2 linked regions of the Litorilinea aerophila genome follow. Each later gene encodes a partner of the first gene's protein in a complex. Links are inferred from orthologs where the notes say so. Each region holds a gene or a part of one and is shown in the gene's direction. Other genes may lie near its edges.

Region 1 (3,112 bases):
TGAGCTTGGTGTTGACGGCCGCAGCTGATTCCCCCTTGGACTCGTTGTCCTCGATGACTAATTCAACCTGATACTCCTGGCCGCCCACTGTGATGGCGCCGCCGATCTCTTCCAGCCATAGCTCGGCAGCGAACTTAGTGCCCTCCCCCACCTTGGGGATATCGCCCGTCAGTGGCGCGTTGATACCGATTTTAATCGTGGGCTGGATAGGCTGGACACACGCCGCCAACACCCAAACCACGAGCACCAGGAAGCTCCACAGTCGCTTAGACATGTCCGTTTTCTCCTTTCTCATCTCGAACAGGGCAGACTCATATACAGGGCTGATTCACCTACCCGGCCAGACAAATGTGGTTGCATCCGCCCCATCCTCCACCTTCCAGGGGCAGGGGTTGCTCAATGCATGCCTGCTGCGTGAGGAGAAAGCCAATAGGGGTGCAAGGCAGAGTTGTCATCAGGCGGCAAAGCGGTGATAAGGGCGTTTCGGGGCGATGCGCCTTTGTGGCAAGCTCCTGAAGGGCTATATTAGAAGTTTGATGTTGGGTCAGCGTCCTAATTGGACCTTTTTGCAGTAAAGCCATGTATACCGCGATTCTAAAGGAATTGGCAAATCCGTACTTTAAAATGCGTAAAGTTCAACACGGCGGCGTCCGATGGGCGATCCCCGACGATTGTGAACTACGCCCTTTCTTGGGAAAACAATTCGCAATTACAGAAGGATATGATATACTTTGGGCCGACATTATCTCGCTCACCTGACATGCCCTGATATGCAGTACCAACCTGGCAAACGTCCATAACAATATCAGCCATATCAGTGCTATCCACTTTCAACCCAGGAACGCCAAGCAGCTAGCAGGAGGACCCAGTGCGGGTAAGCTGTCTTCAAGAAAATCTGGCCAAAGGACTCTCCATCGTCAGCCGGGCCGTCTCAACCCGAAGCACCTTGCCCGTTCTGGGCAACATTCTCCTGGAAGCCCGGAACAACCAGCTCCGGCTGGCCGCGACCAATCTGGAAATCGGCATCAACTGCTGGATCGGCGCCAAGGTGGAAGATGAAGGCGCCATCACCGTGCCGGCCCGCCTGCTCAGCGAATTCGTCAACAGCCTCCCCCCGGAACGCATCGACATGGAGCTGTCGGTGCGCACCCAAACCCTGCACCTCCACTGCGCCCGCTACGATGCCAACATGAAAGGCATCGATGCCGCCGACTTTCCCATCCTGCCCACCGCGGACGACCCCCAGGGGGATGCCTCCTCCCAGGTGGAGACACTGGAGGGTGTGCGCATCGAGCTGGCTGCCCCTGGCCTGCGCAAGATGATCGACCAGGTGATCTTTGCCGCCTCTACCGATGAAAGCCGCCCCACCCTGACCGGCGTGGAGGTCAACTTCGTGCCGGAGGCCGACGGCACCCGCCTCACCATGGCCGCCACCGATGGCTACCGGCTCAGCATCCGCAGCGTTCTCCTAGCCGGGACGCAGCCAGAGGGCGCCCAGCGGGAGCCCATCAAGGTGATCGTGCCGGCCCGGAGCCTGGGCGAACTGGCCCGCATCAGCGCCGACGCAGACGAAGAACAGCCGGTCCAGGTGCTGGTCACCCAGGCCCGCAACCAGATCCTCTTCAAGCTTCGGGGCAAAAGTGAAAGCCGGGGCAGCTTCCAGCAGGTGGAACTCATCAGCCAGCTCATCGATGCCCGCTTCCCGGACTACCGGGCCATCATCCCCAAAAGCTACAACACCCGAACCGTGGTGGACACCGCCCAGTTCCTCAAGGCCGTGCGGGTGGCCTACCTCTTCGCCCGGGACAACGCCAACATCGTGCGCCTGGGCGTCACGCCCGGGCCGGGCGGTCAGGAGGGGGGACAGCTCCGGCTGACGGCTACCAGCGCGGAAATGGGAGACAGCGTCAACGAAATCGATGCCCTGGTGGAAGGGGAGGAGCTGGAAATCGCCTTCGATGCCCGCTTCCTGATCGACGTCCTCAGCCAGATCGACCAGCCCCAGGTGGTGCTGGAGACCACCCAAAGCACCCGGCCGGGCACCATTCGCCCCCTGGGCATGGGCGAGGAAGAATTCCTCCACGTAGTCATGCCCATGCATCCCCCCAGGTAGCTGCGCCGGTAAACTGTACTGGGAGCTGCCCCCGGGGTGCGCCCGCCGGTCGTCAAGGCAACCCCCTACTCCAGGGGCGGCACCTTCAGGACCATCCCCACGTCCAGGGCATCGGGCGAGCGCAGGATGTCTCGATTCTGCGCGTACAGGTCGTCCTTGCGCGTTGGATCCCCGTAGATGTCGTACGCAATGCTCCAGAGGGTATCGCCGGCCTGCACCGTGTAGGTGGGCAGGGGGCGAAGCAGCAGGTTGACGGTGCTCACCTCAGCCACGCCGGGCACCGCTTCCAACAACTCCTTCAGCAGCCGACGCTGGGCATCCAGGTGGACAATCCCCTGGAGGATCACCCGGTTTCCCTGCACCTGGGCCTGGATCCCCAGCCCAAGCAACTCCTCGTGGCCCGCTTCTCGCAGCAGACGCTCCAGATCAAAGCCTGCCAGGCTCAATACGTTCCCGCCCGTGCCGGCATCTGCCAGCGCCGGTGACGCGGTGGGGCTGAGAACCAGGTCACCCGGGATGGTCGCGCTGGGGATTGGGGTGAGCACAGGAGTGGGCTGGCCCTCCGGAGTGGGCGTGGTCCCGCCCTCCGCCTCCTGGCCCAGGCCAGGCTCCGGCCCGGTGGCCGTGGCCGACGCAGATGTGACGTCCTGGGACGGCAGCGCCCTCCCCCACCAGGAGACTCCCACGCCGATGGCCGCCACCAACAGAAAAGCCAGGCCCACCGCCGTCCATGTGGCCAGGCCGAAGACGGTTTGGCCCTTTTCGGCCCGCCGGGCATCCGCCCCCTGGTCGGCCAGGAAGGCCCGCTCCACGAAGGCAGAAGAGGCCGTAGCCGGCGAAGAGCTCCGCCCACGGCTCCCCGGCCGGACCCGCCTGGCGCCGGCCCGGCGCAATCGCTGCTCCTCCTGGTGGGAGCGGATGAGCCACTCCGCTTCGGGGCGCAGGGAGTCATCCACCGGGATGGCGGCCACATGGCGGCGCATCTGCTCAAAACGCCCC
Region 2 (3,216 bases), on another replicon or contig:
TACGGCCGCTGGTACCTATCCCCACCAGAGACCCCGGAGCGCTCCGTCGTGGCTACCTGCGGACGTTGCACCCGCTGTCTGGATGCCTGCCCGACGGCAGCCTTCGTGGGGCCCTATCACCTGGATCCCCAACGCTGCATCTCCTACTGGACCATTGAAGCCCGGGGGCCGATCCCGCGGGCCCTGCGCGCCCGATTCGGCAATCGCATCTTCGGCTGCGACATCTGCCAGGAAGTGTGCCCCTGGAACCGCCGCCTCTCCCGACAGACGCCGTTGCTGAAGGGGCTGGAGGCCCACGCCGATCGCATCGCGCCGCCCCTGCTGGAAGGCTTCGCGGCGGAGACCCCCTACTGGCTACAGCCAGCGGCCTTTGCCGAACACTTCCGCCACTCGCCGATCCTGCGGGCGGGGCGGGCCGGCATGTTGCGCAACGTCTGCGTAGCGCTGGGCAACTGGGGCGCGGTCGAAGCCATCCCCGCGCTGGGCCAGGCCCTACAGGATCCAGAGCCCCTCCCCCGGGGGCACGCGGCCTGGGCCCTGGGCCGCATCGCCGCCCGGCACCCCCACAGCCAGGCCCGCTCCCTCCTGGCAGCCGCGCTGGAGACCGAGGCCGATCCCTGGGTTCAGGAAGAGATCCACCTGGCCCTGTCCACCCCATCACTTGCCGACGGCCTGTCGCCAGTGTTACACTAGACAACATGTCACAGGCACTTTACCGCAAGTGGCGTAGCCAGACATTCGAAGAAGTGGTCGGGCAGGAACACGTCACCCAAACCCTGCGCAACGCGCTGCGGGATGGGCGGGTGGCTCATGCCTACCTGTTCTCCGGTCCCCGGGGCACGGGCAAAACCTCCACCGCGCGCATCCTGGCCAAGGCCCTCAACTGCACGGCGCCGGCAGAAAGCGAACGCCCCTGCAACCGCTGTCCCACCTGCGTCGCCATCAACGAGGGCCGGATGATCGATCTCATCGAGATCGACGCCGCCAGCAACAACAGCGTGGACGACATCCGGGAACTGCGGGACAAAGTGGGCTTTCGTCCCAGCGAAGGCCGCTACAAAATCTACATCATCGACGAAGTCCACATGCTCAGCGTCAGCGCCTTCAACGCCCTGCTCAAGACGCTGGAGGAGCCGCCCCCCCACGTCCGCTTTGTCCTGGCCACCACCGAGCCCCACAAGATCCCGGCCACGGTCCTGAGCCGCTGCCAGCGGTTCGACTTCCGCCGCATCCCCGCGCCGGAGATTGCCGGCCACCTGCGGCACATCGTGGAGGCCGAAGGCTTTGAGGCCGAGGACGAGGCGCTGCTGGCCATTGCCCGCAGCGCGCAGGGCTGTATGCGGGACGCGGTGAGCCTGCTGGACCAGATGCTCAGCACGGGCGTCCACACCGTCACCCTGGCCCAGGTTCAACAGGCCCTGGGGGCCGTGAACACCGAAGCCGTGGCCCAACTGGTGGACGCGCTGGCGGCGAAGGACGTGCGCGCCGGCCTGAAGTTGATCCAGCAGCTGGTGACTGAAGGCGCCAGCCTGACCGAGTTCACCCAGCAGGTCATCGAGCACCTGCGGGGGGTGATGCTCCTGCAGATGGCAGACGAGCCGGCACTGCTGAGCGACCTTCCCCAGGAGATGATCCGGCGCATGCAGCAGCAGGCCCGGCAACTTTCCCGCCCCCTGACCCTCTTCGCGGTGAAGCGGCTCAGCCAGGCCCTGCCCGAGCTAAAAGGAAGTTTCCAACCCCAGCTTCCCCTGGAGCTGGCCTTCATTGAAATGGTGGAGGGGCCGCCTGTGGCAGCCGCCCCGGCGGACGTGCCCCCCCAACGGCCAGCCGAGACGCCGGCCCGCGCCGCGGCCAGCCCTACAGAAGCCGCGCCGGAAAGCGCGAAACCCGCGCCGGCCACCGAGTCGGCTGCCGAAGCGGCGCCCCAGGCCCCGGTGGCCGATCCGGACGCGGTCAAGCGGCTGCGGGCACGCTGGCGAGAATTCCTGTCGGTGATCCGCGAGCAGTGTGGCTTTCAAATCCAGGCCGCGCTCAACTCGGTGCGGGACATCGCCATCGCGGAACAGGGGGTGGCCCTGGCCTTCGGCAACAACCAGTTTGCCCGGGACATGGTGGCCCGGCCGGATACCCTGCAGAAGGTCAGCCGCATTTTCTCAGAATACCTGGGGCGCCCCGTCCAGGTGGAGTGTCAGATGGGAGAACAGGCACGCCTGTCCCTGAGCCTGTCCGCTGGCCAAAGCGGAGACGCAGCAGACGCCGGCGACACCCTGGATCCACTGGTGGAGTACGCCATCAACGATCTGGGCGCAGAAGTGGTAGAATAGGGACAGACTCGTCAATTCGATCCAAAGGAGCAAAGCATGGCCAAAAAGCGCAAACATAGCGGGCCCCGTCCCTCCCGCGGCGGCATCCCAGGGATGGGCGGTGGTGGTCTCGGCAACCTGATGGCCCAGATGCAGAAGCTGCAGGAGGAGATGGAAAAGACCCAGGCCGCCCTCCAGGAGGAAGAATTCACCGTGAGCGTGGGCGGCGGCGCGGTTACCATCGTAGCCACCGGCGAGCCCCGGCTGCGGTCCGTGACCATCAATCCGGAGGTAGTGAACGCCGACGATGTGGAGATGTTGCAGGACCTGATCCTGACCGCCGTCAACGATGTCCTCCAGAAGGCCCAGGATCTCCAGGAAGAACGCATGGGGGGACTGACCGGCGGGCTGGGTTTGCCGCCGGGGTTGGGTCTTTGAGATCAACGGAGAGCCCTTTGGGCGCGCCACACATATGCAGCCACTAGCCGAGCCCATCACCAAGTTGATCGACGCCTTCAGCCAGCTGCCGGGGATCGGTCCCAAGACGGCCAGCCGCCTGACCTATTTCCTGCTGCGCAGCGATGAATCCATTGCGCTCAACCTGGCCCAGGCCTTGCAGGAGCTGAAGGCCAACACCCTCTTCTGCAGCGTCTGCTTCAACATCGCAGACCGGGATCCCTGCGCCATCTGCGCCGATCCCCAGCGGGATCATGCCCTGATCTGCATTGTGGAAGAGCCCCTGGACGTGCAGGCCATTGAGCGCACTCGGGAATACCACGGCGTCTACCACGTCCTTCACGGCGCCATCTCCCCGGTGGAAGGGGTCGGCCCGGACGATCTCAAGATCGCGGAGCTGCTGGCCCGCATCCAGGCGAGCTCCACGGGCGCCGAAGGAGAAGGAAGGGTGCCCATC

The links.
Region 2: the proteins of dnaN (region 1) and dnaX are in contact, whole or in part, in a cryo-EM structure (PDB 8GIZ), measured with the Escherichia coli proteins. The link is inferred for Litorilinea aerophila from one-to-one orthologs.

The regions. Positions count from the first base shown.
Region 1 is NZ_VIGC02000028.1:57,034-60,145, reverse strand. Bases 195-2,990 are described here. They hold dnaN (DNA polymerase III subunit beta), read left to right. Parts: upstream 195-868; coding sequence 869-2,113; downstream 2,114-2,990. Other genes in these bases: FKZ61_RS18640 (LysM peptidoglycan-binding domain-containing protein), read right to left, coding at 2,179-2,990; FKZ61_RS18650 (ABC transporter substrate-binding protein), read right to left, coding at 195-295. In the rest of the region: more of FKZ61_RS18650, read right to left, coding at 1-194; more of FKZ61_RS18640, read right to left, coding at 2,991-3,112. UniProt on the Escherichia coli protein: Confers DNA tethering and processivity to DNA polymerases and other proteins. Acts as a clamp, forming a ring around DNA (a reaction catalyzed by the clamp-loading complex) which diffuses in an ATP-independent manner freely and bidirectionally along dsDNA.
Region 2 is NZ_VIGC02000014.1:107,432-110,647, reverse strand. The notes cover bases 112-3,011. They hold dnaX (DNA polymerase III subunit gamma/tau), read left to right. Parts: upstream 112-698; coding sequence 699-2,324; downstream 2,325-3,011. Other genes in these bases: recR (recombination mediator RecR), read left to right, coding at 2,776-3,011; FKZ61_RS12535 (YbaB/EbfC family nucleoid-associated protein), read left to right, coding at 2,361-2,741; FKZ61_RS12545 (epoxyqueuosine reductase), read left to right, coding at 112-693. Also shown: more of FKZ61_RS12545, read left to right, coding at 1-111; more of recR, read left to right, coding at 3,012-3,216. UniProt on the Escherichia coli protein: Part of the beta sliding clamp loading complex, which hydrolyzes ATP to load the beta clamp onto primed DNA to form the DNA replication pre-initiation complex.